4 regions of the Pseudochelatococcus sp. genome follow, and region 1 is predicted to be linked to each of the others. Evidence: predicted binding sites of a transcription regulator. Region 1 holds the regulator's gene; each other region holds the start of a gene.
What was found. The regulator PhoB, encoded in region 1, activates phosphate uptake and scavenging genes when phosphate is short. The targets are predictions, from matches to a motif close to TGTCATNNANCTGTCAT.

Region 1 (7,421 bases):
GGAAGGCTTCTCCGGCCTGTCCGCCGCCGTGTTCACGGAAATCACGCCGAGCATGGGCTCCGTCGGCGGCGGCCTGTTGAACGCCATCATCGGCTCCATCATGATGACCTTCGTCGCCGTGCTCATCGGCACGCCGCTCGGCGTGCTCGCCGGCACATACATGGCGGAATACGGCCGCTACGACAAGCTGACGAACGTCGTGCGCTTCATCAACGACATCCTGCTTTCCGCGCCGTCGATCGTCATCGGCCTGTTCATCTACGAGGTTCTGGTGGCGCCGTTCGGGGGCTTCTCGGGCTGGGCGGGCGCTGCGGCGCTGGCCGTGATCGTGATCCCCGTCGTGGTGCGCACGACCGAGGACATGCTGCTGCTCGTGCCCGGCCAGTTGCGCGAGGCCGCGACCGCGCTGGGGCTGCCGCGCTCGATCGTGATCCGTCAGGTCGCCTACAAGGCGGCGCTCGCGGGCATCGTCACCGGCGTCCTGCTGGCGGTGGCGCGGGTGAGCGGCGAAACCGCGCCGCTGCTGTTCACCGCGCTCAGCAACAACTTCCTGAGCTGGGACATGACGCAGCCGATCGCCAGCCTGCCGGTCGTGATCTACAACTTCACCAAGACGCCTGACGAGAACATGCAGCAGCTTGCATGGACGGGCGCCCTGCTTATCACCTTTACGGTTCTTGCGATGAGCATTTCGGCTCGCGCTCTCTCCACGAGGAAGAAGAAATGACCACCCAGAGCGCCACGCAACCGGTGCCGCCGGCGATCCCCGCCGGCCCCCTCACCGAAAAGGTTTCGGTTCGCAATCTGAAGTTCTACTACGGCAGCACGCTGGCGCTGAAGGGCATCAATCTGCCGCTGTACGACCGGATCGTCACCGCCTTCATCGGCCCCTCGGGTTGCGGCAAGTCGACGCTGCTGCGCGTCCTGAACCGCATGTACGATCTTTACCCCGGCCAGCGGGCCGAGGGCGAGGTGCTGGTGGACGGGCAGAACGTGCTCGTTCCCAACCAGGACCTGAACGCCCTGCGCGCCAAGGTCGGCATGGTGTTCCAGAAGCCGACGCCGTTTCCGATGTCGATCTACGACAACATCGCCTTCGGCGTCCGCCTCTACGAAAGCCTGAGCAAGGCGGAAATGGACGAGCGCGTCGAATCCTCCCTGCGCCGCGCCGCCATCTGGGACGAGGTCAAGGACAAGCTCAACGCTTCCGGCCAGAGCCTTTCGGGCGGCCAGCAGCAGCGCCTGTGCATCGCCCGCACCGTTGCCGTGAAGCCCGAGGTCATCCTGTTCGACGAGCCGTGCTCGGCGCTCGATCCGATCTCGACGTCCAAAGTCGAGGAGCTGATCGACGAGCTGAAGGAAGACTACACGATCGCCATCGTGACGCATAACATGCAGCAGGCGGCGCGCGTGTCGCAGTTCACGGCGTTCATGTATCTGGGCGAGCTGGTGGAATTCGCGGAAACGACGAAGATCTTCACCGCGCCGCAGGACAAGCGCACGCAGGACTACATCACGGGCCGCTTCGGCTGATCGGGCGTATGGACCGGGCGGTGCGCCGCATCGCCCGTGCCGCCTTCAGACAGGGATATTTGGTGATGGCCGAACATATTGTAACTTCCTTCGACGCCGATCTCGAACTCTTGCGCAGCAAGATCGCCGAGATGGGGGGCATTGCCGAGAAGCAACTGGATGATTCCACGCGCGCGCTGGTGCGCCGCGACGTCGCCCTCGCCCAACAGGTCATCGATGCCGACGTGCGTCTCGACAACCTGCAACGCGAGATCGAGGATCTTGCGGTGTCCACCATCGCCCGCCGCCAGCCGGTCGCGGTCGATCTGCGGGATATCGTCTCGGCCATCCGCGTGGCCGGAGATGTCGAGCGTATCGGCGATCTGGCGAAGAACACGGCGAAGCGCGTCCTGGCCATCAGCAGCGAGTTGCAGCCGGCCAAGATCGTCGTCGGCGTCCAGCACATGAGCGATCTCGTGCAGGCGCAGCTCAAGGACGTTCTCGACGCCTATGCCCAGCGCGACGAAAAGAAGGCGCTCGACGTCTGGAACGGCGACGACCGTATCGACGCGCTCTACAACTCGGTGTTCCGCGAGCTTCTCACCTATATGATGGAAGACACGCGCAACATCACGTTCTGCACGCATCTGTTGTTCCTTGCCAAGAACATCGAGCGCATCGGCGACCACACGACCAACATCGCCGAGACGATCTACTTCCTGACCACGGGCGAGACGCTTGCGGGTGAGCGCCCCAAGGGCGACACCACGAGCTTCGCCACGACCGCAACGCTCTGAAGGCGGCAGGTCCCGGAGTACCCCACGGCGCTCCGGGGCCGTGCGCCGTCAAGGCGGGCTCTGCTTGCGCAGCCTCGCGGGATGCGCCGTCCCGAGGGGTCAGGTGGAACGTACAGGGAAAGATGGACAGCTCGGGCGATGCACCGGTCATCCTCATATGCCGCAAGCGCACATGATCCTTTCGGAGAACGGTCCGAAGGGGTTGCTCGCGTTGCGCGGCGTCTCCGCGCGACAACCTCCGCCGAATTGCCGATGAGGACAGTGTAGCCTGAGCACGTGAAGATTCGATGTCTCGCAATGGTTGCGGGCGGTTCCACGAGGATATCATGGTAGGACCACGCATTCTCATCGTGGAGGACGAAGAGCCGCTGGCGCTGCTTCTTCGTTACAACCTCGAAGCCGAAGGCTACTTCGTCGACAGTGTCGGACGCGGCGACGAAGCGGAGATCCGGCTCCGGGAGCAGGTTCCCGACCTGGTTCTGCTGGACTGGATGTTGCCGGGCCTCTCCGGCATCGAGCTGTGCCGGCGCGTGCGTGCGCGCGGCGACACCGAACGCCTGCCGATCATCATGCTGACGGCGCGCGGCGAGGAGGGCGAACGGGTGAGGGGACTCGCCACGGGCGCCGACGATTACGTCGTCAAGCCTTTCTCCGTGCCGGAACTGCTGGCGCGCGTGCGCGCGCTGCTGCGGCGCACGAAGCCTGGTCATGTGGCGACACTGCTGCTGGCGGGCGACATCGAGCTCGACCGGGAAACCCGGCGCGTGCGCCGCAACGGCCGCGAGTTGCACCTGGGGCCGACCGAGTTCAAGCTGCTCGAGTTCCTGATGCAGAGCCCCGGCCGCGTCTTCACCCGCGAGCAATTGCTCGATGGCGTATGGGGCCACGATGTCTATATCGACGAGCGCACGGTGGATGTGCATGTCGGACGGTTGCGCAAGGCCATCAACCGCGCCCGCAGCCCCGATCCGATCCGCACCGTGCGCGGCGCGGGCTATGCTTTCGACGAGACATTCGCGCGCGCCGAGTAGAGCGCTTTGCGACCGTCCCGCCGGAAGGATTTTGCCCGGTGCGGGCTCATGCAAAAGCCGCCGGATCGTCCGGCGGCTTTCTTCTTTTGCCGTGATGGGGCGGCCCCGGCTCAGGCGCGCTTGCGGTCCCGGCGGCGATCGAGAACGGGCTGGTAGGCGATGCTGGCGTGATGCGCGCAATAGGGCATGCCGATCACCGCCCGCGCGCCGCAGAAGCGGAAATTCGGCGACGTGGGATCGCCCACCGGCCAGCGGCACATGTACTCGCGCAAATCCATGATGGTGACACGCTCGGAAATCGGCACAACGACATTCTCGCGCGTGACCGGCACGAGATCGGCGGCCGGGCTGCGGACGGGATCCTCATCCGGTTCCACGGCCAGCGGCGCGGCCGCGAGCGCGGCGTTGCCGAAGGTCGGCGCCATGGGCTGCGGCGCCGGGGCGGGAGGAACGATGGCCGCCGGCGGAACCTGGCGCGGGGCGGGCGCGAGCGGCTCGGCAGCCTGCGGCGGCTTGCGCGGCGCGCGGACGGTCTGCGCCGCCGGCGCCTTCGCGCGGCCCGACAGGCCAAGACGATGAACCTTGCCGATCACCGCATTGCGGCTGACGCCGCCGATTTCCGTCGCAATCTGGCTGGCGCTCAACCCGTCGCTCCAAAGCTTGCGCAGTTGCTCGACGCGCTCGTCAGTCCAGGTGTTGCCGGGATCGCTCATCATTCATGCTCCATCTCGCCACGCCCCGCGGGGAATCCCTCGATGCCCAAACGGAATCCCTCATTTCGCCGGCAAACGACTCATTGCCGGACGCAACGTTCACCTCATGGGAAACGCTGGAAGAGGCAGCCGGACGATATTCCGTGGCTCTCACGCGGGAAACTACAATATGCTGCGACTCTCCGGCAAGAGTCATGCGTCGATTGGCGCGCAATTTCCCACAGGAGAGATCGTAAACAAATCCTTGAACGCCGCGAAGAATGCTGTGAATGCGGGCGATATCAAGGCGATGGCGCGAAATTCGCAATTTTTCGCCGCGAGCGCCGACGGCGGGGCGCGGCGGAGTTTATACTTGAATGTCTGCGGCATCGATCATAAGATACTAGGGAGTTGCCGCCCTGTGGGGCGGCTTTTCCGTTTTCCGTCGCCGGGTGGCCGGCGCGGGCGGCGGGTTTTCCGGGGCGCGTGCGCCGTCTGGCGGCCTTTCGCGCGCGGCCTGCCTTCTCTGGAGTATGGTGCCTTGACATCGCCTCTTCTGCCAACCTATGCGCGGGCCGACGTCGTTTTCGAGACCGGGGAGGGCGTATGGCTCGTGGCGCGCGACGGTCAGCGATATCTCGATCTGGGGTCGGGCATCGGCGTCAATGCGCTGGGCTATAACCACCCCGGATTGCTGGCTGCGCTCGGCGCGCAGGGCGGCAAGCTGTGGCACATCTCGAACCTGTTCCGGAACCCGCAGGCGGAGCGCCTCGCGCAACGGCTTGTCGACGCAAGCTTCGCCGATACGGTGTTCTTCACCAATTCCGGCGCGGAGGCGCTGGAATGCGCGATCAAGACCGCGCGCAAGTATCATGCCGCGAACGGCCATCCCGAGCGCTTCCGTCTCGTCACCTTCGAGGGCGCTTTTCACGGGCGGACGCTGGCCACGATCGCGGCCGGCGGCCAGCAGAAATACCTTGAGGGCTTCGGACCGAAGGTCGAGGGTTTCGATCAGGTGCCGTTCGGCGATTGGGATGCGCTCGCCGCCGCGATCGGGCCCGAGACCGCCGGCATTCTCATCGAGCCCGTGCAGGGCGAGGGCGGCATTCGCGCCGTGCCGCCGCAGGACCTGCGCCGGTTGCGCCAGATCGCCGACGATAACGGCCTGCTGCTGGTCCTCGACGAGGTGCAATGCGGTATCGGCCGCACGGGCAAGCTTTTCGCCCACGAATGGGCCGGCGTCACGCCGGACATCGTGGCCATCGCCAAGGGCATCGGCGGCGGTTTCCCGCTGGGCGCGAGCCTCGCGACGCGCGAGGCGTCGAAGGGCATGACGCTCGGCACCCACGGCACCACCTTCGGCGGCAATCCGCTGGCGGCGGCGGTGGGCAACGCCGTGCTCGACGAGATCCTCGCGCCCGGCTTCCTGGAGGGCGTGCAGGAGAAGGCCGGCCTCTTCCGCCAGCGGCTCGCGGAACTGAAGGACGCCTTTCCCGACGTGTTCGAGGATGTGCGCGGCGAGGGGCTGATGCTCGGCCTCAAGCTCAAGGTGCCGAACACGGAGTTCGTCAAGGCAGCGCTTGCGCGCCGGCTTGTCGTGATCGCGGCGGGGGATAACGTGGTGCGCTTGCTGCCGCCGCTCATCATCGGCGAGGCGGAGATCGGAGAGGCCGTCGCGGGGCTCGGCGAAGTGGCGCAGACGTTTCGGGCGCAAACTCTTCAGGCGGAACCGGACGCAGGAAAAGCAGACGAAAGACAGGCAGGATGAGTAACGGCAACGGAGCCACGGAAGGCCGGAAGGTGCGGCATTTTCTCGATCTCGGCGATTTCTCGGGCGAAGAGGTGCGCGCGGTGCTCGATCTCGGCGCCGCCATCAAGGCGGGGCGCGTGAAAGGCGGGCCGCAGGCCAGCCGCCCGCTGGCCGGCAAGGTGCTGGCGATGATCTTCGACAAGCCCTCCACCCGCACGCGCGTCTCCTTCGATGTCGGTTTCCGGGAGCTCGGCGGCGAGCCGATCATGCTGACCGGCGCCGAGATGCAGCTCGGCCGGGGGGAGTCGATCCCCGATACGGCGCGCGTGCTGTCGCGTTTCGTCGATGCGATCATGATCCGCATTCTCGATCACGCCGCGATGCTCGAACTGGCGGAATATGCCTCGGTTCCGGTGATCAACGGCCTCACCAAGCTGTCGCATCCCTGCCAGATCATGGCGGATGTGATGACTTTCGAGGAGCACCGCGGCCCCATCAAGGGGCGCACGGTGGCGTGGACCGGCGATTCCAACAATGTGTTGACATCGTGGATTCAGGCCGCCGCGCGGCTCGACTTCCGCATCGCGGTGGCGACGCCGCCCGGGCTTGCGCCGCGCGCGGATCTCGTCAAATGGGCGGGGGGGCAGGGCGCCGAGGTGCTCGTGACCGATGATCCGTTCGAGGCGGTGAAGGGGGCGGATGCCGTCGTCACCGATTGCTGGGTGTCGATGGGCGACGACGACGAGCGCTATCGCCACAATCTGCTGCGTCCCTATCAGGTCAATGAGAGGCTGATGGCGGCCGCCGGCAAGGATGCGATCTTCATGCATTGTCTGCCGGCCCATCGCGGCGAGGAAGTGACGGATGCGGTGATGGACGGGCCGCAGTCGGTCGTGTTCGATGAGGCCGAGAATCGTCTGCACGCGCAAAAGGGCGTTCTGGCCTGGTGCTTCGGCGTCACCGCGCCGGCCGCCGACGGAGGGCGGTGAGCGTGGCGAGCGGACAGGAGCGCGTGCGGGACGGCTTCCACGCGGGGCCTGCCGAGGGCGCGGATGACAGCGTGCTGCCGTTCGCCGTCGAAGGGCTCGATGTGCGCGGGCGCGCTGTGCGGCTCGGGCCGTCGATCGATCTCATCCTGTCGCGCCACGGTTATCCGCCCGCGGTGTCGCGCGTGGTGGGAGAGGCCGCGGCGCTGGCGGTGCTGCTCGGATCGGCGCTGAAGTTCGAGGGGCAGTTTCAGTTGCAGACGCGCTCCGACGGGCCGGTCGGCATGGTCGTGGTCGATTTCGACACGCCCGACAGGCTGCGCGCCTGCGCGACGTTCGACGCCGAGCGCCTCGCGGCGGCGGAAGCGGCGGGCGAAACCGGCACCGGCGCGCTGCTCGGCTCCGGCCATCTCGCGCTCACCATCGATCAGGGCGCGGCCATGTCGCGCTATCAGGGCATCGTCGCTCTCGAGGGGGACGACTTCGAGGCGGCGGCGCATACGTATTTTCGCCAGTCCGAACAGATTCCGACGCATGTGCGGCTCGCGGTGGGCGAGGAGACGTCCGGTGCGGGCGAGGCGCGCCGCACCGGTTATCGCGCCGGCGGCGTGATGGTGCAGTTCCTGCCGCCGACCGGCGCGGGCGCCGCGCGG
Region 2 (7,421 bases), on a different contig from region 1:
GCTTTCGCCAGCAGCCCGAGCACGCCGGGCTCGTAGAAGGGGCGACGGCTGCGATTCGTCAGCCCCCAGAGCAACCGCACGACGATCAGCGTGAAAAGCAGCGCACCGATGGCGCCGTGCGAGCCGACGAAGAAGGAAACCGGCGGAACGCGCCCGAATATGCCGCGCAGCACCATCCCCGTGAACTGCCAGAGCAACAGCCCCGCCATGCCCCAATGCAGCACACGGCTGACGATGCCGTATTTTTCCCGCGTATCAAGCCATTGCATCGTCTCATGCCTCAACTGATGCGAAATCCGTCCGGCCAGACTGACCGAAACTGCGCCGTGCGACAAATGACAATGACGTGTGGGGCGCGTCAACCGGCGTTTTGCCGCTCCCAGAATACCGCGCCGGAGAAGCGGAAGACCGTCTCGCCGCCCGCGTTGACGGCCAGATTGTCCGTTTCCACGATGCCCCAGCCCGGCCGCGACGATGACACGCGCCGGGCCGTGATCGTGCTGCTGTAGGTCAGCCGATCGCCGGCATAGACGGGCCGCAGCCAGCGCAGTCCGGTGAAGCCGGGCGACGGGCCGAGCCGGGCCGCCGGCGCGTCGGCCGAGCGCGTTTCAGCCTCCCGATAAGCCACGTTGAGCTTCATCCACACCGCCGCCGTATGCCACCCGGAGGCGCAAAGCGCACCGAAATGCGTGCCGCGCGCGGCCTCGGGATCGGTATGGAAAGGCTGCGGATCGAATGCATGGGCGAAACGAACGATCTCCTCGGCGGTAAAATGATGGCTGCCGAGCGCCACCGTGCTGCCGACGGCAAGATCGTCGAGCCAGAGGCGCGGCGCACCGGCGAGCGGCGCTTCCGGCTGCGCCGGCACGCCGGCGGGCGGGCGCTCCTGCGGCCGCGCCGCTGCGGGCAGCGCGTCGCGGCGGCCGAACATCACCCACGCACGCTGCCGGTAGACGGTTTCCTCGTGCTGGTTCAGCACGTCGAAAGCGAAATCCACCAGCCCCATGTCCGGGCGGCTGCGGGATGCGCGCGTCTCGACGATGGTCTGACGCACGCGCAACGTGTCGCCCGGCCGCACAGGCTTCACCCAGCGCCCCTCGTCGACGCCGGGCGAGCCCATGCTGGTGGAATCCACGAGCACGTGATCGTAGAACATCCGCATGACAACGGCGCAGGTATGCCAGCCGGAGCCGATCAGCGTGCCCGCGAAACTCATGCGCGCGGCCTGTGCGTCGACATGCATGGGCTGGGGATCGTATTCGCTCGCAAAGGCGATGATATCGTCCGCGCTCAGGGTGCGCGAGCCGTAGGTCACGACATCGCCGGCAACGAAATCCTCGAAGAAACAGGTGGCCACGCCTTCATCTCCTGTGCGCTTCCGATGGCCGGCGATCGTCCCGCCCGCCTCCCCGTCGTGCCGGTTCCGCCCCGCCGGCGTGGCCGGCGCGGCGTCCTAACACTTGTTTGTTTCTTGCTACACCAGTGTCACGGCCGCCACAAGAGCCCCGGCGACGAGGGAGGCGAGGGAGACGGCCGCGATGAGCAGGCCGTAGCGCCGCGAGCCGAGGGCGAGGCTGTAGGCCATCTTGGCGAGAATGTTGGTGGCGATGGCGGCCAGAATCGACAGTTCCCGCGTGCCGGCCGACAGCGCCGCGTCCGACAGGCGGGTGATCGAGAGAATGACCGAGTCGATATCGACCAGCCCCATGATCACGGAAACGGCGACGGTTCCCTGATCGCCGAAAGTCGCCGCCGCGACGCGCGCGGCGACGGTGGCGAAGGCGATGATCGCGGCAAGCTTCACCACGGAGCCGATCTCGAACGGATTCTCCGCGCCCGGCCGGGAGCGATCGGCGGATGCGGCCGCGTCCGGCGCCGCAACCGTCATCATGGAGCAGACGACGGCCGCGGCGGTGATCACGACGGTGATGCCGGCGAGCGCCGGGAGCAGCGTCGACAGCATGGCGGGCGCGAACAGCATCACCAGAACGATGCCGCGCGTCACCGACACCGCGCTCGCGGCGAGCGCGCCGGCGGCGATGGTGTGAACCGGCAACGGTCCGGCCGCCGAATCCCGCGCCGCCGTCAGCGCCACCGCCGTCGAGGAGACGAGCCCGCCGGCGATGCCGGCGATCAGCGGGCCGCGCGAAGCGCCGAAAATCCGCTCCGCCACATAGCCGACGAACGACACGCCCGCCAGCGCGATGGCGAACACCCATATCTCGGCAGGGTTCACGGCGTCGAAGGGGTCGACGGTGCGGTCGGGCAACAGCGGCAGCACGATGAAGGCCATCGCGAGCAGGAAGACGGCGGAACGCAGCTCCGGCCACGTCAGGCGGGCGACGAAGGCATGCAGCGTCTCGCGGCCGGCCAGCAGCAGGGTGAGCGCGATGGCCGCAGCCCCCGCCGTGGCGGGATCGCCGAGAACGGCGAGGCAGCCGAGCAGCAGTGTGGCCTGCCCGGCGATCACCGTGGTGACGCTGAAATCGTGCTCCTCCTGCGCCTCCCGCCATTTGAACAGGCCGAACACGGCGGAAAAGGCCAGGAACACCGCGCCCGCGAGCATGGCGGGAGCCGATGGAAATGCGGCGGCGCCCGCCTGCGCCACCGCGCCGGTGAGCCCGCCGAGCAGGCCCGTGATGCCGAAGGTGCGGATGCCGGCCGTGCGCGCCCCCGGCGCATCGGCGCGGTCCCGCCAATGCCGTTCCGTGCCGACGAGCAAACCGATCGCCAGCGACAGCCCGAGCTGAAAAACGAGCGACGACGTATCCATCCGCCGTCCGCTCAGCCTCGCTCGTCGCTGGTGACGACGAGTTCCACCCTGTCGGCGGCGAAAGCGGTCTGCCCGAGCTGGATCGGCACACCGTCCACATCGGCGTCGATGCCGGTCGCCGTGATCACCAGCCGGCCCGGCGCAAGGTCGAGATGGACGGCTTCGTCGCGGGTCGCCGTGCGGGCGGAAATGCGCGTCTCCACCCGGAAAAAATCGGCGACGCCGCAATCCGCCATCGCCGGCGTGACCGCGAGGTGCCGGCGGTAGGCCTCCTCGAACCCCTCGAAACGCGGCAGCGGCAGGTAAAGCATGCTGCACGACACCGGCGTGCCGTCGGCGAAGCGCCGCGCTCTCACCGCAAGCACGGGAGCGCCTTCCGCCACGCCGAGCGCGCGCGCCACCATCGGCGCGGCCGGCTGCCGCTCCGCGCCGAGAAACTCGCCCCCCGGCTCATGACGCTCGCGCAGGACGTTCTCGGAAAAGCGCGTGCGCGGGCCGATGGGATAGGCGAGCGGCCTGTTCTCGACGAAAGTGCCGCGCCCCTGCGTGGCGCGCAGGAGCCCGCGGTCGGCCAGCGTCGCCAGGGCGCGGCGCACGGTGTGACGATTGACCCCGAAACGCGCCGCCAATTGCGCCTCGGTGGGCAGTTGCGTGCCGGGCGCCAGGCGCTGGGTCGCGATATCCGCCTCGATCTCATCGGCGATGCGCCGCCATGCTGCCACGCCTTCGCCGCGCACAAGCGCCGGCGAGGGCTCGTGCACACCTTCCCGGACGGCCGAAGCTCCCTGTCGTGTCGTCATCTTCCGGTCGTCCATTTCCCTTAGTTGTCGATGATCGTCCCGCTGGCCATGCGGCCTTCGACGGCCTGTCATCAAACCGTCACTGGACACTTTCAATCCTGTTGTCTATACATGTAAACAAATTTGTTGTCGGGTAAGGTCGGTCCCGCAAGTCCGGCCTTCGATTGCGGCGACGTTATCGTTCCCGATCCCGATGTCACCTGCAACCGCAAAAGACGAAAATATGGTCGATACAGCCAGCATTGGCGCGGAATTTGCCCAGCAACCGGCCCGCCGGCGCGTGATGGCCCTGTGCGCTGCGGCGACGTCGGACGACTTGCGCGAGGCGCTCGGTTCGCTTGCCCCGGCGTCCGGGCCGGCGGATCTGCGCCCGCCGGAGACGGGCCTCGTGATGGTGCAGGGGCGCATGGGCGGCGACGGTGCGCCGTTCAACATCGGCGAGGCGACCGTTTCGCGCGCCGCCGTGCGCGTAGGCGACCATAGCGGCTTCGCCTACCATCTCGGCCGCGACCGGGAGCGGGCGCGGCTCGCGGCGACCCTCGACGCGCTCTGGCAGGACGAAGCGCACCGCGCGGCGGTGGAGGCGGCGCTTGCGCCGGTCGAGGCGCGTCTGGCGGAGGAAGCGGGCGTGCGGGCGGCGCGGACGGCGGCGACCCGCGTCAATTTCTTCACCATGGTGCGGGGAGAGGATTGATGACCGATGCGCTCCATTCTCTTCCGGCAGCGGGTTTTTCCGATGCGGCAGGCCAGTCGCAGGCGCTTTTCCGCGTGCTGATGGATGCGCTGGCCCGCCCCGGCACCATCGGGCGGATGCCCTTCGATATCGCGCCGCCCGCGCCGTTGACGCCGGAAGTGGCGGCCGTCGCCCTGACGCTGGCCGACCGGGAAGCGCCTCTGTGGCTCGACGCGGCGCTGTCGGAGGCAGAGGCCGTATCCTCCTACCTGCGCTTTCACACCGGCGCGCCGGTCGTCGGCGATCCGGCCGATGCCGCCTTCGCGCTGATCAGTGATCCTGGCCGCATGCCGGCGCTGGAGACGTTCGCGCAGGGGCTTGAGGATTATCCCGACCGTTCGACCACGCTCGTCATCGCGGCCGAGACGATCACCGCCGCGCCGGCGGACGACGCCGGCGCCCTCGTTCTCGAAGGTCCGGGCATCGCGGGGCGGGCGGCGCTTGCCGTCGCGCCGCTGCCGGCGGATTTCCGGGCGCAGTTGCGGCGCAACCGGGCGCGCTTTCCGCGCGGCGTCGATTGCCTGTTCGCCGGCGGCGGGCGGATCGCCGCCATCCCGCGCTCGTCCACTTTGATCGAGGGGATGTGACGATGTATGTCGCGGTCAAGGGCGGCGAGGCCGCCATCGACAACGCCCACCGGCTTCTCGCCCATGCCCGGCGCGGCGACCCGGCGACGGCCGAAATCACGCCGGCGCAGATCGCCGGCCAACTCACGCTGGCGACCGAGCGCGTCATGGCGGAGGGCTCGCTTTACGATCCCGCGCTCGCCGCCCTGGCCATCAAGCAGGCACGCGGCGATCTCGTGGAGGCGATCTTTCTCGTGCGCGCCTTTCGCACCACGTTGCCGCGCTTCGGGCAATCGGCGCCCGTCGACACGGCGGCGATGGCCATCGAGCGGCGCATTTCGGCCACCTACAAGGACCTGCCGGGCGGGCAGGTGCTGGGGCCGACGTTCGACTACACGCACCGGCTGATCGATTTTCTGCTGGAGGCGGGCGGCACAGTGCCCGAACCGGCGCAGGCCGGCATTGACACTGACACGAACATCGGCGACGGGCCGGCCGCCGCGCCGCGCGTCACCGACCTGCTGGACCATGAAAGCCTGATCGAACGCGAGCCGGGCGGCGAGGGAGGCCCCGCGCCCGACATCACGCGCGAGCCGATGGCTTTTCCCGCCGGACGCGACCAGCGCTTGCAGGCGCTGGCGCGCGGCGACGAAGGTTTTCTGCTCGCGCTCGGCTATTCCACCCAGCGCGGCTACGGGCGCACGCATCCCTTCGTGGGCGAAATCCGCTTCGGCGAGGTGGCGGTGGAATTCGTGCCGGAGGAGCTTGGTTTCGCGGTGCCGCTCGGCACCATTCGCCTCACCGAATGCCAGATGGTCAACCAGTTCCGCGGCTCGGCCGACAAGCCGCCGCAGTTCACGCGCGGCTACGGCCTCGTGTTCGGCCAGAGCGAGCGCAAGGCGATGGCGATGGCGCTCGTGGACCGCGCCTTGCGCGCCCGCGAGTTCGGCGAGGAAACCGGCGCGCCGGCGCAGGATGAGGAATTCGTGCTCTCCCATTGCGACAACGTGCAGGCGACGGGCTTCGTGGAGCATCTGAAACTGCCGCATTACGTCGATTTCCAGGCCGAGCTGGAGCTGGTCCGCCGCATGCGCGGCGAGCGGACGGGCGAAACGGAAGGAGCGCGGGAATGAGCGAAAGCGGAAACGCGCCGGAAGCGGGCCGGACGCACGGCTACAACTTCGCCTATCTCGACGAGCAGACGAAGCGCATGATCCGGCGCGCGATCCTCAAGGCGATCGCCATCCCCGGCTATCAGGTGCCCTTCGCCTCGCGGGAAATGCCGATGCCCTACGGCTGGGGCACCGGCGGCGTGCAGGTGACGGCGGCGATCATCGGCCGCGACGACACGCTGAAGGTCATCGATCAGGGCTCGGACGACACGACGAACGCCGTATCGATCCGCAAGTTCTTCGCCAGGACGGCGGGCGTCGCCACCACGACGCATACGGCGAAGGCAACCATCGTCCAGACGCGCCATCGCATTCCCGAAAAGCCGCTGAAGGCGGGGCAGATCATCGTCTATCAGGTGCCGATCCCGGAGCCGCTGCGCTTTCTGGAGCCGCGCGAGACCGAAACCCGCCGGCTGCACGCGCTGAGGGATTACGGGCTGATGCAGGTCAAGCTTTACGAGGACATCGCCCGCCACGGCCACATCGCGACGACCTACGCCTATCCGGTGGAGGTGGCGGGACGCTATGTGATGGACCCGTCGCCGATTCCGAAATTCGACAATCCCAAGATGCACATGAGCGAGGCGCTGCAACTCTTCGGCGCCGGCCGCGAGAAGCGCATCTATGCCGTGCCGCCGCACACGAGCGTCCGCAGTCTCGACTTCGAGGACCATCCGTTCAGCGTGCAGCGGTTTGCCGCCCCTTGCGCCCTGTGCGGCGCGGAAGACGTCTATCTGGACGAGGTGGTGCTCGACGACCGGGGCGGGCGCATGTTCGTCTGCTCGGACACGGATTTTTGCGAGGAGCGGCGCGCGCAGGGTTTCGTCGGCACGATGTCGCCCGGCTGGCAGGAAGGCGGCGGGAGGAATGCGGATGAGCGTTGACGAGGACCGGCCGCTGCTGTCGGCGCGCGGCCTGACGAAATACTACGGCGAGCGCCTCGGCTGCGCGGATGTTTCCTTCGATCTCTTCGAGGGCGAGGTGCTGGCCATCGTGGGCGAATCGGGCTCCGGCAAGTCGACGCTGCTGTCGCTGCTCGCCAGCGAGCTCGCGCCGACATCGGGCGCGGTGCTCTACCGCATGCGCGACGGCGAGACGCGCGATCTCGCCGGCCTGACGGAAACGGAACGCCGCCTGCTGCTGCGCACGGACTGGGGCTTCGTGCGCCAGGACGCGCGGGAAGGGCTGCGCATGGGCGTCTCGGCGGGCGGCAATGTCGGCGAACGGCTGATGGCCGTCGGCGCCCGCCACTACGGGCGCATCCGGGCCACGGCCGGCGACTGGCTGGAGCGCGTGGAAATCGATGTCGGCCGCATCGACGACACGCCGAAAAGCTTTTCCGGCGGCATGCGCCAGCGCCTGCAAATCGCACGCAAT
Region 3 (7,421 bases), on a different contig from region 1:
AGGCCCGTGGTGATGGCGTCCGTGCCGATGAAGCCGTCGACACCCTCCCCGTTCGGGTTGACGAAGGCATAGGTGGTGCCGTCGCTCGCCCCGGCGTTGAGGGCGTCGACCAGCGCCACGATGGCGGAGCTATCGCCGAAACCGTTGTTCTCCAGCTCCTGCAAGCCGAAGACGCTGGCGTCGATCGTCAGCATCGCCTCGACGATCTTGTCGGTCTGGCGTTCGAGGTCGCCGGCGGTGGTGGCGCCGCGCGGCGTCAGGTTGTCGGGGCCGGAGCCGGCGCCGGAACCGTCGTTGAGCGTGGTGAAATAGTTCAGCAGGTTGAAGCTGGAGACCGTGAGGCGGCCGCCGACATCCTCGGGCGCCGGCTCGCGCGCGCCGCCGTTGGTGGCCTCGTCGATCGCCAGCACGCCATTCACCAGCAGCTTGTATTCGTCGAAATTGTAGGTCAGGACGCCGGTGACGGGCTCGGTGATCTGCGCGCCCAGGCGCAGCGTGGGGCCGGCTTCGGAGAACGTGTCGCCGGCGTCCAGATAGCCGTTGCCGTTGTCGCCGGCGGCGGCGGGCGCGTAGGGGAAGGCGTCCGGGTTCTGGGCGGAATTGCCGTCGTCGATCTTGAAGCGGTTGTTGGCGTTGGCCTGTTGCAGCGCCTTGATTTCATCGAGCTGCGTGTTGGGATCGTAGATCTGCGTCGGCGTCACCTGCTCGCCGGCCGAAACGACGATCTCGCCGTAGCGATCGAAATTGTAGTTCTCGATGATGGTCAGCGGTTCCGCCGTGCCGGTCGTCAGCGTGACCGCCATGCCTTCGTACTGCTCCAGATCGTCGATGAAATCGGGAGACAGCGCGATGGTCGCCGGCGTCGGCTGGGCGTTGTTCGCCGACAGCGTCACGATGTCCGTGACATCCTTGATCTGCGTGAGGTTGAAGTATTCGTCGACCGTGCCGGAAACCTCGACATGATCGCCGGCCGCGACGGCGGGGGCGTTGCGCGTGTAGACGAAGATGCCTTCCGAGGTGCGCACGTCGCCATCGGCGTCGGCATCCTCTTCTTGCAGGAAGAAGCCGTCGGCCGTGGTGTAGGTGACGATGGCGGAGACGAGGACGTAATTACCGACATAGGTGCTGGCCGTCGCCGTGCCCTGAATCTGCGAGATCAGCAGCGCCTGCGGTTCGCCGGGGCCGGGCTCGCCGCCGCCTTCATTGGCCGCGCCCTGGGTGTGCTCCCGCGGCCCGGTCCAGTCGGTGGGGCCGTCGCCGACGCGTTGCAGCGATTGCCCGATCGGCGTGTCGCCGCCTTCCGCGACGCCGATGTCGATGGAGGTCTTGCCCTGCGCGACGCCGTTCGCGGCCGTGAAGACGCCTTCGTAGGAGAGGAACTCGATCACCTCGCCGTCGCGCGACAGGGCGACGCCGTCCGGCGAGCCGTTCTGGATGCCGTTGGCGGGCAGGCTCCAGACGTAATAGTCGTAATCGCCGTCCGTGGTTTTGGCGAGGGCGGACACGTCCGCGGCGTTGTAGGTCTTGCCGTCGTTGCCGTTGTAAAGCTCGACCTTGAGGCCGGCCGCATCCTCGCCCGCCTTGACGCGGATCTCGACGAACTCGCCGGCATCCGTGCCGGTGTTGTCGTAGTGGATCTCGTTGATGCGCGGGGCGACGGCGGGCTCGGGCGCGTCGACGCCGTCGATCGTCACCGTCACGGTGGCGGTGTCGAAACCGCCCTTGCCGTCATCGACGGTGTAGGTGAAGGTATCGGTCGCGGTCTCGCCCGCCTTGAGATAGGCGAACAGATCGCCCGCGTCGTAAGTGACGGCGCCGTCGACGATCGACACCGACGCGCCGCTGGCGCTCGTCGCCGAAACATGGGCGATCGACAGCGGATCGCCCTCGTAGTCCCAGTCGTTGGCGAGCAGGTCGACCGCCCGGATGGTCAGCTTCTCACCCTCTAGCACCGACGCCGCGTCGTCGCGGGCGAGCGCTGCGTTATTGCGGCCGTCGAGATAGAGCGTGTAGTCGTCCCCGTTGAAGCGCAGCGCCTCGATGTTGAAGAGCTTGTCCCGGTCGCCGGTGGCGTTGTCCGTCACCGAAACCCAGTTCAGGAACCACAAGGACTGACGGCCGAAGGTGTAATCCGATACTTTGCCGGCATAAAAGGCGATGTCGAAACCGCTGCCGCCGTCGATGGTGTCGTTGCCCGCGCCGCCGTCGATGATGTCATCGCCCGCGCCGGCGAAAATCGTGTCGTCGCCGCCGAGGCCCTCGATGACGTCATTGCCCCACAGGTCGACGATGAGATCGGGCCGATTGCTGCCCTTGATGGTATCGTCGCCGATCTTGCCGAGGTGGAACGACGGAAGAGCCGAAATAAACGAAAAAAGCGACATATCACCTTCCTTCTGAGAACTTTGTTGCGAATTGTCGTTGGGATACGGGATTTCGACTCAATATCACCCGTCAGTGACAACTGATTAACTGCCGTTCGGGAACGACTCCCTGTCTTCAGGAGCGCGCATCCATGCGCGACCCGCGCCGCTTGCGGCATCGTGAGAATCGCGCCCGGCGCCTGGCGCGCATTGTCGCGGAAGCGGCCGCCGGCATCGGCGGCGGTGTCTCACGCCGGCCTCACCGGCCCGGATGTCATGGTGAACGGAAGCGCCCGCCCGGACTGTTTCTTGTCGTTCATATTGTCTCTTTTCCGCCAATGATGACGCGTCATGTCACGCCATTGTCATCGCCCGCCAATGACATAGGGCTCCGCAACCCATGTATCCCGCGCGGATCTCTGGAGACCCAACGACATGAAACGCTCAATTCTGCTGGCGACCTGCTTCAGCCTGCTGTCCGGCACCGCCCTGACGGCCGCGGAAGCGTTGAACTTCAACCGGATCGCGGTTTTTCCGGTGATCAATAACCTGCCGCAAGACGCCGATCCGGCGAAGGAAACGGTGTCCGAGATCATCTCGGCGAATGCCGAAGGCACGCTGCTGGTCTACACCGATTCGCCCGGCAATCGCGTCGGTCTGGTCGACATCACCGATCCCGCGGCTCCGAAGGCCGGCGGTGTCGTCGCGGTCGAGGGCGAGCCGACCTCGGTCGTCGTCGTGGGCGACAGGGCGCTCGTCGCCGTCAACACCTCGAAGAGCTACACGGAGCCGTCGGGCTTCCTCGGCGTGGTCAACCTCACCACCAAGACGCTGGAGAAGAAGATCGACCTCGGCGGCCAGCCGGATTCCGTCGCGCTGAGCCGCGACAAGAAGTCCGTCGCCATCGCCATCGAGAACGAGCGCAACGAGGAGCATAACGAAGGCGAGCTGCCGCAGCTCCCCGCCGGCTATCTCTCGCTCGCCGCCGTGAACGCGGACGGCACCGTGGACGAGGCTTCCCTGCGCCGCATCGAGCTCACCGGCCTCACGGAAATCGCGCCCGAGGACCCGGAGCCGGAATTCGTCGACTTCAACGAGAACAACGAAGTCGTCGTCACCCTGCAGGAAAACAACCACATCGTGGTCGTCGACGCGGCTTCGGGCAAGGTCGTTTCCCATTTCTCCGCCGGCGGCGTGAAGCTGGAGAACGTCGACACGAAGCGCGACGGCATCATCAGCCCCACCGACACGATCGAGAACGCCCTGCGCGAACCGGACGCGGTGCGCTGGCTCGACAGCGAGCGTTTCGCGATCGCCAACGAGGGCGATTACAAGGGCGGCGCGCGCGGCTTCACGATCTTCAACAAGAGCGGCAAGGTGGACTACGAGAGCCACGCCTCCTTCGAGCACGAGGTGCTGCGCGCCGGCCACTACCCGGAAAAGCGCAACAAGAAGGGCGTCGAGCCTGAAGGCATCGCCTTTGGAAAGTACGGCGACGACAACATCCTCTTCGTCGGTTCGGAGCGCGGTTCGGTCGTCGGCGTGTACCGCGATCAGGGCGCGGGCAAGGAGCCGGCGTTTCTCCAGCTCCTGCCGGGCGGCGGCATCGGCCCCGAGGGCCTGCTGGCCATTCCGCAGCGCGATCTTTTCGTGATCGCCAACGAAACCGACCTGCGCGAGGATGGCGGCCAGGGCACGACCGTCGCCATCTTCAAGCGCGAGCAGGCACCGGCGAACTATCCGACCATCGTCTCCGGCAACGATGACGCCGGCCGGCCCATCGGCTGGGGTGCCCTGTCCGGCGCTGCCGCCGATCCGTCGACCGCCGGCCGCTTCTATGTCGTCAGCGACAGCTTCTACGCGCAGGGCGCGATCTACGTCGTCGACGCCACGCAGACCCCGGCCCGCATCATCGAGAAGCGCGTCGTCACGCAGGACGGCGCGCCCGCCGCCAATCTCGACCTCGAAGGCATCGCCGCCCGTCCCGCCGGCGGTTTCTGGCTGGCTTCCGAAGGCGATCCGGCGCACAAGAAGACCCCGACCCACTCCCGTCTCGTCCGCGTCGACGACAAGGGCGCGGTGCAGGAGATCGTCGAGCTGCCGGAAGAGCTGAAGGCGCACGCCACGCGCTTCGGCTTCGAGGGCGCCGCCGTGACGGGCGAGGGCGAGAACGAGACCGTCTGGGTCGCCGTTCAGCGCGAGTGGAAGGATGACCCCAAGGGGCACGCCAAGATCCTGACCTACAAGCCCGCGACGAAGACGTGGGGCGCGCTGCACTACCCGCTCGACGCGGTGGAAAAGGGCTGGATCGGCCTGTCCGAGATCACCTCGGTCGGCAACGACGGCTTCATCGTCATCGAGCGCGACAACCAGGTGGGCGAGAACGCCGTCATCAAGAAGCTCTATCGCTTCTCGGTCGCGGGCCTGACGCCGGCGGCCATCGGCGCCAAGGAGATCCCCGTCGTCAAGAAGACGCTGGTGCGCGACCTGCTGCCGGACCTCAAGGCGCCGCGCGGCACGGTTCTCGACAAGGTGGAAAGCTTCGCCGTGGACAAGGACGGCGAGGCCATCTTCATCACCGATAACGACGGCATCGACGGCTCGTCCGGCGAGACGCAGTTCATCCGGCTGGGCAAGATCAAGCTGGACTGACATCCCGCCACGGGGACCGCACGATAACGGACGGCCGGCGGAGCAATCCGCCGGCCGTCGCCATGAAACGTTTCCGATCGCCCCGGATCACGGTCCCGGCGGTCAGCCCGCCTTGACCTCGATGGCCCGGCTCTCACGCGTGGCCGTGGCGGATTTGGGCAGCCGCACCGTCAGGACGCCCTTGGCGAAGGATGCCTCGATCTTCTCGGCGTCGATCCCGTCCGGCACGCGGAACGAGCGCGTGAACGCGCCGTAACGGCGCTCCGAAAGGTGATAGCCCTTGCGCTTCTCGTCGCTCTCCGCGCTTTTCTCGCCCCTGATGGTCAGGATACCGCCCGACAAGGAAACCTCGACGTCCTTCTCGTCCAGCCCCGGCAGTTCGGCGGCGATTTCGTAAGCCTCGTCCTTCTCCACCAGATCGACCGCCGGCTCCAGCGCCCAGGTGAAGTAGCGCGCCGCGGGGATGGTCTGGATCGCGGTCGGTCCGGCGAACGACTGCCGGAATTTACCGAAGCCGAAATCGTCGAATACCTGATCGATCTGACGGCGGATGAACTCGAACGGGCTCGGCAGATCGGCCTGATGGAGAGCGGGAGCGCCCTTGCCAGCTTCCTCGGCCGAAACATTCTTCTCGGTCTCAGACATGATATCGTCTCCTCGGAAATAGCACATCTTTCAATCGCCATGAGGCGTGACCGGTTATCAGCGGGATAACCTGTCGTCGAACATCATAACGCCGACAGATCGGACAAAGTATATCGCAGCGCAAAATTCCGCCGCGCGAGAGACGTCCCGCCGGGACCGCTCCCTCCACACGCCGCCACGCTGACGCTGCGCCCCGCCGGGCGATGGAAGCCGGCGTCATCATCAAGTCACTGCCTATCGAATATAAACAATCATCCCATCAAAGCCTCGCATGTCATCTGGAATTTGACCGCGACGCTCTCATGATCAGCCGTATTCATTTTCATGCGAGGACGATCATATGTCTGAACAGACCCAGGATGCCGTCAAGGCCCCTCTCGTTATCGGTCATCGCGGCGCCAGCGCCTACCGCCCCGAACACACGCTCGAAGCGTACAAGCTGGCGATCGAGCAGGGCGCGGAAGTCATCGAGCCCGATATCGTCGTGACGAAGGACGGGCACCTCATCGCGCGCCACGAAAACCTTCTCAACGACACCACCGACGTCTCGGATCATTCCGAGTTCGCGCATCTCTACACGACGAAGAATCTCGACGGACAGATCGTCTCGGGCTGGTTCGCCGAGGACTTCACCCTCGCCGAGATCAAGACGCTGAAGGCCCGCGAGCGCCTGCCGGAGATGCGCCCGGACAGCGCGGAATACAACGACCGGTTCGCCATCCCGACGATCGAGGAAATCATCGCGCTCGTCAACGAGGTGGAGCAGGAGACCGGCAAGAAGATCGCCATCGCGCCGGAAACCAAGCACCCCACGCATTTCGCCTACACCGGCCAGTATGTCGACGGCGGGTTCATCCGCGTCGACACGAGCGCCCTTCTCGTCGAAAAACTGGTCGAGCTCGGCTTCACGGAGCGCGACCGCGTTTACATCCAGTCGTTCGACGTGCTGAACCTGATCCAGCTCAAGACGGAAATCATGCCGGAAGCCGGCGTCGATTTCAAACTGGTCCAGCTCCTCGGCGGGGCGGCCGACATCTACTTCCACTTCAGCCCGGAATTCGCGGAGCTCGGGGCCAATCCCGATCTCTATGAGAATTTCGACTTTCCGCTGACCAGGGAAAGCGCGCTGAACACCGACCTCTACACGCTCGACGCGGCCAAGGCGATGGCTGCGCTCTACGCCGACGCCTTTGCGCCGGCAAAGGATGCGCTGCTGCAAACCTCCCGCCTGCTCAACCCGGTAGACGCCAATGGCGACGGCAAGGCGGAGGTCGGCAAGATCGTCACCGGCATCCTCGACCTCGCGCAGGTGGCGCGCGCGGCGGGACTCGAAACCATCCTCTGGACGGTGCGCGCCGACGAGGGCTATCTGTCGCTCAACCCCGACGGCACCTTGCAACTGCCGGTGGAGGAATTCGTGAAGCTGCTCGATTTCGGAATCGACGGCCTCTTCACCGACTTCCCCGACCTCGGCCGCATCATCGTGGACCAGTACGCGGCGGGAGACGGCGCGATCGCGGCGCCCAACGCCCGGGGCGGCAACGACATTCTGGTGCGCGACGCCGACGCGCTCACCACGGAGAAGGGCACCGACGGCTACGACCTCGCCGTGTACTACGGCGCGGGCCGGATCGCGCTGGCGGACAACGTGGAGGCGCTGCGCCTCAACGGAGCCGATGACGTGGAGATCGCGGGCAACGCGCTCGGCAACGTCCTGCTCGGCAACGCCGGCGACAACCGCTTCATCGAGAGCGCGGGCAA
Region 4 (7,421 bases), on a different contig from region 1:
CACGCTGCATCCGCCGGGCGCGGGCAATCCCGTTCTCGTCATTGGCGGTGGCCACGGCCCGTGGTATCTCGTCACCCCCGTGGCGGCCGGCGCCATCGTCATCGTCGTTTTCGCCCTGCTGTATCACCGGCTCATCTCGGGGCATGTCTATCCGGTACGGAAAGTCTGATCATTGTCCAGCAACCCGCAATCTCCCGGCGCTTCCCTTCCCGCCGACCGCATCATCGTCAGCCGCATCGCTCTCTTCGCCTATCACGGCCTGCACGATGAGGAGGCGCGGCTCGGGCAGCGCTTCTTCGTCTCGCTCGATGTCGGGCTCGATCTGCGCGAGGCGGGGCGCAACGACGACTGGAACAGCACGGCCTGCTACGCCCGGATGACGGAAACCGTGCAACAGGTCGCCACCGCGCAGCGTTTCCACATCATCGAGGGGCTGGCGGAGGCCATCGCCTCCGCCCTTCTGGCGACGATCCCGCGCATCGTGCGCGCTACCGTGCGCGTCGAAAAGCCGGCCGCGCCGGTGCCCGCCGTTCTCGATACCGTCGCCGTGGAGATCACCCGCATTCGTGCGGGGGCGTGAGGCGATGACGGCGCGCGCCTATCTCGGCCTCGGCAGCAACATGGGCGACAAACGCGCCATGATCGCCGAGGCGCTGGCGCGGCTCGCATCCGTTCCCGGCATCGCGCTGGTCGCCCGGTCGCGCGACTACCGCACCGCGCCATGGGGCGACACCGATCAGGACTGGTTCGTGAACGCCTGCGCCGCCGTCGATACCGACCTGCCCCCGCATGCGCTGCTGGAAGCATGCCTTTCGGTTGAAAGCGCGATGGGCCGCGAGCGCACGCGCAAATGGGGGCCGCGCATCATCGACATCGATCTGCTCGATTATGCCGGCCGGACGATCGACAGCGACACGCTGACCCTGCCCCATCCGTATCTCCTCGAACGCGCTTTCGTTCTCGTTCCGCTGGCGGAGATCGCGGAAGGGCTTCGCGTCGCCGGCCATGACATCGCCGCACACGCCGCGACGATGGCCGATCCGAACGTGGCGCCCATCGCCTGAAGCGGGATGCATTCAAGGGGAATCGTCACGCCGCTCTCAATTCCATATTCCACCGCAACTCGCGTTCAATGCGACGGATCGACCTGAACGCAAACTGCCTAGGGCATTTCGGCGTTTCGTTGAAACGCCGAAATGCCCTATCTTATTGACTTTACGCGTTTTCTTCACGCAAAGCGGTATCCACTTTGCTTGAAAACGCTTTAACCCCTGCGCTGATCCGCGCATTGGCGTCCGGCGCGACGATCCTTTAGAGGATTATGGTTCCTGCTCCGGGTACGATCGCATCGTCATGAGAACCTTTGTCGCCATCGTTTCGCTTTCGGCACTCGCAATCCTGATCGCTCCGGCGCGGGCGCAGGACGCCGCCGCGGGCGAGCGCCTTTTCGTCAAGTGCCGCGCCTGTCATCAGGTCGGCGAAGGGGCGCGCAATCTCGTCGGCCCGCAACTCAACGGCATCGTCGGCCGCCCCGCCGCGAGCATCGACAAATATGCGTATTCTCCCGCCATGAAGGGTTCCGGCCTGACCTGGGACGAGGAAACGCTGGCCGCCTACCTGCGCGACCCGCGCGGGAAGGTGCCGCGCAACCGCATGGTGTTTCCCGGCCTGAAGAAGGACAGCGAGATCGCCGACCTGATCGCCTATCTGAAACGGTTCGACGCCGACGGCGCGAGGCGATAGAGGCGTTCGGGGCGCCCGATGACGGCCCAAAAGAGAAAGCGGGACGCCACAGCGCCCCGCTTCCCTGAACCCGATCGCGTCACGCGCCGCCGGCGACGCTCCAGCGGCCGTCTTCCGCCTGCGTGAAATCCAGCGGGCGGTCGCCTTTCTCGTCCCGGATACGATTCGGCAGGCCGATGCGGTTCAGCAGATCGAGGAACGGGTGCGGCGGCAGTTCCTCGACATTGACCTGCCGCTTCACGTCCCACGCGCCGGTGGCGACCAGCATCGCCGCCGCGACGGGCGGCACGCCGGCCGTGTAGGAAATCGCCTGGCTGCCGACTTCCTCATACGATTCCTTGTGGTCGCAGATCTGGTAGATGAAGATCTCGCGCGCCGCGCCGTCCTTCGTGCCCTTCACCAGATCGCCGATGCAGGTCTTGCCGACATAATCGGGCGCAAGCGACGAGGGATCGGGCAGCACCGCCTTCACCACCTTGAGCGGCACGACTTCCAGCCCTTCGGCCGTCTTCACCGGCTGCTCGGACAGCAGGCCGAGATTTTTCAGCACCGTGAAGACATTGATATAATGCTCGCCGAAGCCCATCCAGAAGCGGATATCCTTCACCGGCAGGTTGCGGGAGAGCGAATGAAGCTCGTCATGGCCGGAGAGATACGTCGTCTGCGCGCCTACCACGGGCAGGTCGTCTGTACGGCTGATCTCGAACATCCGGTTCGTCTGCCACGCGCCGTTCTGCCACGAATAGACCTGGCCCGTGAACTCCCGGAAATTGATCTCGGGGTCGAAGTTGGTGGCGAAATAGCGCCCGTGGCTGCCGTCGTTGATATCGATGATGTCGATCGAATCGACGTGATCGAAATAATCCGCAACGGCGAGCGCGGCATAGGCGTTGACGACGCCGGGATCGAAGCCCGCGCCATGGATGGCGGTGATGCCCTTCTCGGCGCATTCCTGCGCGTGATGCCACTCGTAATTGGCGTACCACGGCGGCGTTTCGCAGATCTTCGCCGGGTCCTCATGAATGGCCGTGTCGATGTAGGCGACGCCGGTGTCGATAGCCGCGCGCAGCACCGACATGTTGATGAAGGCAGAGCCAACGTTGATGACGATCTGCACGCCCGTCTCGCGGATCAGCGCCTTCGTCGCCTCGATGTCGAGCGCGTCGAGCGCGTGCGCCTTCAGCACGCCGGGCACCTTCAGGCTGCCCTTTTCCCTGACGCTCGCGATGATCGCCTCACATTTCGCGACGCTGCGCGAAGCGATATGAAGCTCGCCGAGAACGTCGTTGTTCTGGGCGGCCTTGTGGGCGACGACCTGTGCTACACCTCCAGCACCAATGATGAGGACATTCTTTTTCATTTCACGCGGGGTTCTCCGTTTTCGTGGGGTAAACTGCGATATTCGCGGCGCTCTCAGGAGAGATTGCCGGCGAAATCCTCAAAGCCGAACTCCCTGACGACATCCAGCGTGCCGTCGAGCTGGCGAACGACGATCGACGGCATCTTGACGCCGTTGAACCAGTTCTTCTTGACCATCGTATAACCGGCCGCATCCTCGATGGACAGCCTGTCGCCGGCCTGAAGCGGCGCCTCGAAGCTGAACTCGCCGAAGATATCGCCGGCAAGGCACGACTTGCCGCACACCTGATAGATGTGCGCGCCGTCGTTCGGCTTCATCTTCGCGCTCAGCCGGTAGATCAGCAGGTCGAGCATGTGCGCCTCGACCGAGCTGTCGACGATGGCGAGGTTCTTGCCGTTGAACAGGGTGTCGAGCACCGTCACCTCCAGCGTGGTGCTGTTGGTGATGGCGGCCTCGCCGGGCTCCAGATAGACCTGCACGCCGAACCTGTCGGCGAACGCCTTCAACCGGTCCGCGAAGGCATCGACCGGATAGCCCTCGCCGGTGAAATGGATGCCGCCGCCGAGGCTCACCCAGTCGAGCCGTCCGAGCAGCGCGCCGTAGCGCGCCTCGATCTCCCCCAGCATCCGGTCGAACAGCGGGAAATCGGCATTCTCGCAATTGTTGTGAATCATGAAGCCGGAGATCCGCTCCATCACGGCTTCCACTTTCTCCACGTCCCATTCGCCCAGACGGCTGAAGGGGCGCGCGGGATCGGCCAGCGTGAAGCCGGAGCTGCTGACGCCGGGATTGACCCGCAGGCCCTGCCGCACGCCGCGCGCCGCCGCCCGCGCCGAAAAGCGCGTGAGCTGCCCGATGGAGTTGAAAATGATCTTGTCGGCCTGCGCGAGAACCCCGTCGATCTCGTGATCGGCATAAGCCACGCTGTAGGCATGGGTTTCGCCGCCGAATTTCTCGCGGCCCAAACGTGCCTCGTACAGCGAGGAAGACGTCGTCCCGTCCATGTACTCGCGCATCAGATCGAACACCGACCAGGTGGCAAAGCATTTCAAAGCCAGCAAAGCTTTTGCCCCGGACCTCTCGCGCAATCTGGCTATTACTTCCATATTGCGAAGAAGTTTTTCCTTATCTATCAGGTAATACGGTGTCCGGATATCCGATCTGCGGTTCAATTCCACATCCTTGCGGTTGAGAAGTGTTGCGGCGCACAAGGCCGCTTTTTGCCTGTTCTGGAGAAGATCCAGCAAGCGCAGCCGCTGTTTTATATTCCAATCGCCTGAAACTCAAGGACGAATTGAAAAACAGCCCGTGAGGCCCGCGAAACGGGCCTTGCGCCGGGTTCATCAAATGCGGAGAAGAGATCGGGAGGGGGAGATCCGTCGCATCCAGATGGCCCGACTTGCGCCCTGCCGAAGGGGCTGGGGGGCTATGAAACTCGGCACAGCGAACAGCCGGGCCACCTGGATGACGATGCCGACTATCGCGGGCGATTGGGGCGGCATCGCGGCGAAGCCTTGCCCGCGACGGGGCAATATCGGGGCATTTCACCGCCGCATCCGGCGCATCATGGCGGGGCGCTTTGGCGCTTGCATGTGGCCGCCGCGACGGCCATCATGACAGCGGTGAGACAGCGACACCCTTGATGCCGTCGTTTTCAGGGCGGGAGAGGCGATTGAGCGGGACGGACGGCGAGGATGCCGGACAAGACGAGGATTCGCAGGGCAGTCGCCGGGCGGAGACCGGCGGCGCGGTCGTATCCCTGAGGGCGCGCGCGGAAGCGCCGCCGCCCATGGCGGCAGAGCCCTCCGCGGTCACTTTCGACCAGGGCGAACTACGGCTGATCTTCGGGCTTTACGGACGCAAGGTCGCCGGCGGGGAATGGCGCGACTACGCTCTGGATTTCCTGCGCGACAGGGCGGTGTTTTCCATATACCGGCGCTCGTCCGAAGTGCCGCTTTACAGAGTCGAGAAGACGCCGCGCCTTGCGCGCAAACAGGGGCAATATGCCGCAATCGCGGCTTCCGGCCTCATTCTCAAGCGCGGGGCGGATCTCGCCCGCGTGCTCGCGGCGCTGGACCGACCTCTGAAGATCGTGCGCTGACGCACGCATCCGCAGCAACCGAAAAATCGATTCAACCAAGGATACCACGCGGCCGGCGCAATAACCGGTCGAGGGCGTACAGCGCCCTTTACATGCCGTGTGCTTCATATTATTAGCAATATAATGGATGCAGCGTGAATCTCAAATAATTAATACGTGATTCAGGCATCATTTCAGGTGGAGATGTTTTTATGTCTTTAAGTGGAAACAATAGCGATTACCACAAAATCGCTGTCCTCCTGCCCTGTTACAATGAAGCCGCATCGATCAACTCCGTGGTGGAGAGTTTTCGAAAAGCTCTGCCTCACGCTGTCATTTATGTTTACGATAACAACTCTTCCGACGATACCGCCGACATCGCGCGCCGGGCCGGCGCGACCGTCAGACGCGAGACGCGGCAGGGCAAGGGCAACGTGCTGCGGCGGATGTTCGCCGACATCGAGGCGGATATCTACGTTCTGGCCGATGGCGACGGCACCTATGACGCCAGTGCCGCGCCGATGCTGATCGACAGGCTGATCGAGGATCGGCTGGATCTCGTCAACGGCTCCCGCGTTTCGACGGCCTCGCATGCGTACAGGCCCGGGCACAAGCTGGGCAACTACGTGTTGACGAAGCTCGTCAGCGTCATCTTCGGGCGTCAATTCCAGGACATGCTTTCGGGCTACAAGGTTTTTTCGCGCCGTTTCGTCAAATCCTTCCCTGCTCTGTCGCGCGGTTTCGAAACCGAGACGGAACTGGCCGTTCACGCGCTCGAACTGCGCATGCCGTGCACGGAGGTGGAGACGGAATATGGCGAGCGGCCGGCGAACTCAACCAGCAAGCTGCGCACCTATCGCGACGGTTTTCGCATCCTGATGCTGATCGCCAAACTGGTGAAGGACGAACGGCCGCTGTGGTTCTTCGGCTTCCTGGGTCTGCTCGGCATGGGGATCGGCGTCGGCTTCGGCGTGTCGGTCATCGGGGAATATCTCGCGACCGGGCTGGTGCCGCGCCTGCCGACGGCCGTGCTGAGCATCGGCCTCGTGCTTACCGGTATCATATCCTTCTTTACCGGCATGATGCTCGACATGCTCACGCAAAGCCGGCAGGAGATCAAGCGCCTCGCCTACCTTTCCCTGCCCCCGCTGCCGGCGGAATGACATGAGCGGATCGTCGTCGTCGCCACGGGATCGCCAATCCTGGCGGTCCGACCTTGCGATCGCCGTCCTGGTATGGCTGGTCGCGGCAACCGGCCTGTCCGTCTTCACCTGGTGGCGCGGGCAGGACATCAACTACGACCTGATGAACTATCACAGGTTCACCACCGCGGCCGCGCTGTCGGAGGAGCCGTTCCGCCATATCGCCGGTTTGCAGCAGTTCCTCAATCCGTTTCTCTATCTGCCGCATTTCGTGCTCAACGCCATGATGTCGCCGTTCAGGGCGGCGGTGGCCATCACCTGGATTCAGGCGCTCAACATTCCGCTGCTCTACATCATGAGCCTTCTGGTTCTGAAGGGCGCGGACATATCCCTGCCGGCGCGCCGCGTCATGGCGCTTCTCGGGGCCGCGGCCGGCGTGTTCGGGCCGATGTTCCTGACGGAAACGGGCAGCTCCTTCGCCGACAGCCTGGCGTCGCTGCCGATTCTGGCCGGCCTGTGCCTGCTGCTGATCGCGACCGACACGCCCGATCGGCGCACGGCGCTGTTGTTCGGCGCGGGTTTGCTGTTCGGCGTATCGGTCGGTCTGAAGTTGACCAACGCGGGTTTCGCCCTCGGTGCCGTCGTCGCCCTGCTGGCCATCGCCGGCTGGCGCGCGCGGTTCCCCGCCTTCGCCGCTCTTGCGTCGGGCGGCGCGCTCGGCGGCGTGATGGCCAACGGCTACTGGAGCCATCAACTCTGGCGCCATTTCGGCAGTCCGATTTTTCCCTTCTATAACAGCATCTTCAAATCCCCCTTCTACCCGCCGGAGAATACGGTCGACCGCCGCTTTCTGCCCGAGGGCCTGGCGGATGCGCTCTCCTATCCTTTCCAGTGGGTCGTCGGGCTGCATCCGTCTTCGGAACTGCCCTTCCGGGACCTGCGCTTCGCGGTGCTGTCCGTTCTGCTGGTCGCGCTGCTGGCCGTTTCGCTGTGGCGTGTCGCAAGGGCGCAAGCCGGCGGGATATCGCAAGGGACTTTGCCCGCAGCCGCGTCTTTCCGCGGAAGGTCTGCCGCCCTGGTGCTGTTCAGCGTGACG

Region 2: a site for PhoB is predicted at 3,640-3,656, ahead of phnF (phosphonate metabolism transcriptional regulator PhnF). Genes of this name have one in related genera too.
Region 3: a site for PhoB is predicted at 2,716-2,732, ahead of ACOYJQ_RS15030 (esterase-like activity of phytase family protein). Genes of this name have one in related genera too.
Region 4: a site for PhoB is predicted at 4,717-4,733, ahead of ACOYJQ_RS00055 (DUF2794 domain-containing protein). Genes of this name have one in related genera too.

The regions. Positions count from the first base shown of each region.
Region 1 is NZ_JBMNUS010000007.1:71,947-79,367, reverse strand. Features, by position in the region: gene pstA (phosphate ABC transporter permease PstA) at 1-727, shown strand, start outside; gene pstB (phosphate ABC transporter ATP-binding protein PstB) at 724-1,533, shown strand; gene phoU (phosphate signaling complex protein PhoU) at 1,599-2,309, shown strand; gene phoB (phosphate regulon transcriptional regulator PhoB) at 2,636-3,340, shown strand; gene ACOYJQ_RS11730 (GcrA family cell cycle regulator) at 3,451-4,053, opposite strand; gene ACOYJQ_RS11725 (aspartate aminotransferase family protein) at 4,574-5,800, shown strand; gene argF (ornithine carbamoyltransferase) at 5,797-6,771, shown strand; gene ACOYJQ_RS11715 (Hsp33 family molecular chaperone) at 6,774-7,421, shown strand, end outside.
Region 2 is NZ_JBMNUS010000008.1:111,101-118,521, reverse strand. Features, by position in the region: gene ACOYJQ_RS13160 (cytochrome b) at 1-269, opposite strand, end outside; gene ACOYJQ_RS13155 (MaoC family dehydratase) at 359-1,357, opposite strand; gene ACOYJQ_RS13150 (MgtC/SapB family protein) at 1,475-2,773, opposite strand; gene phnF (phosphonate metabolism transcriptional regulator PhnF) at 2,785-3,573, opposite strand; gene phnG (phosphonate C-P lyase system protein PhnG) at 3,797-4,267, shown strand; gene phnH (phosphonate C-P lyase system protein PhnH) at 4,267-4,893, shown strand; gene ACOYJQ_RS13130 (carbon-phosphorus lyase complex subunit PhnI) at 4,896-6,005, shown strand; gene ACOYJQ_RS13125 (alpha-D-ribose 1-methylphosphonate 5-phosphate C-P-lyase PhnJ) at 6,002-6,928, shown strand; gene phnK (phosphonate C-P lyase system protein PhnK) at 6,918-7,421, shown strand, end outside.
Region 3 is NZ_JBMNUS010000010.1:105,025-112,445, reverse strand. Features, by position in the region: gene ACOYJQ_RS15035 (ExeM/NucH family extracellular endonuclease) at 1-2,384, opposite strand, end outside; gene ACOYJQ_RS15030 (esterase-like activity of phytase family protein) at 2,799-5,015, shown strand; gene ACOYJQ_RS15025 (Hsp20/alpha crystallin family protein) at 5,118-5,660, opposite strand; gene ACOYJQ_RS15020 (glycerophosphodiester phosphodiesterase family protein) at 6,001-7,421, shown strand, end outside.
Region 4 is NZ_JBMNUS010000001.1:3,520-10,940, forward strand. Features, by position in the region: gene ACOYJQ_RS00025 (HPP family protein) at 1-169, shown strand, start outside; gene folB (dihydroneopterin aldolase) at 173-580, shown strand; gene folK (2-amino-4-hydroxy-6-hydroxymethyldihydropteridine diphosphokinase) at 585-1,064, shown strand; gene ACOYJQ_RS00040 (c-type cytochrome) at 1,354-1,743, shown strand; gene ACOYJQ_RS00045 (saccharopine dehydrogenase family protein) at 1,823-3,103, opposite strand; gene nspC (carboxynorspermidine decarboxylase) at 3,157-4,257, opposite strand; gene ACOYJQ_RS00055 (DUF2794 domain-containing protein) at 4,893-5,204, shown strand; gene ACOYJQ_RS00060 (glycosyltransferase) at 5,396-6,346, shown strand; gene ACOYJQ_RS00065 (hypothetical protein) at 6,348-7,421, shown strand, end outside.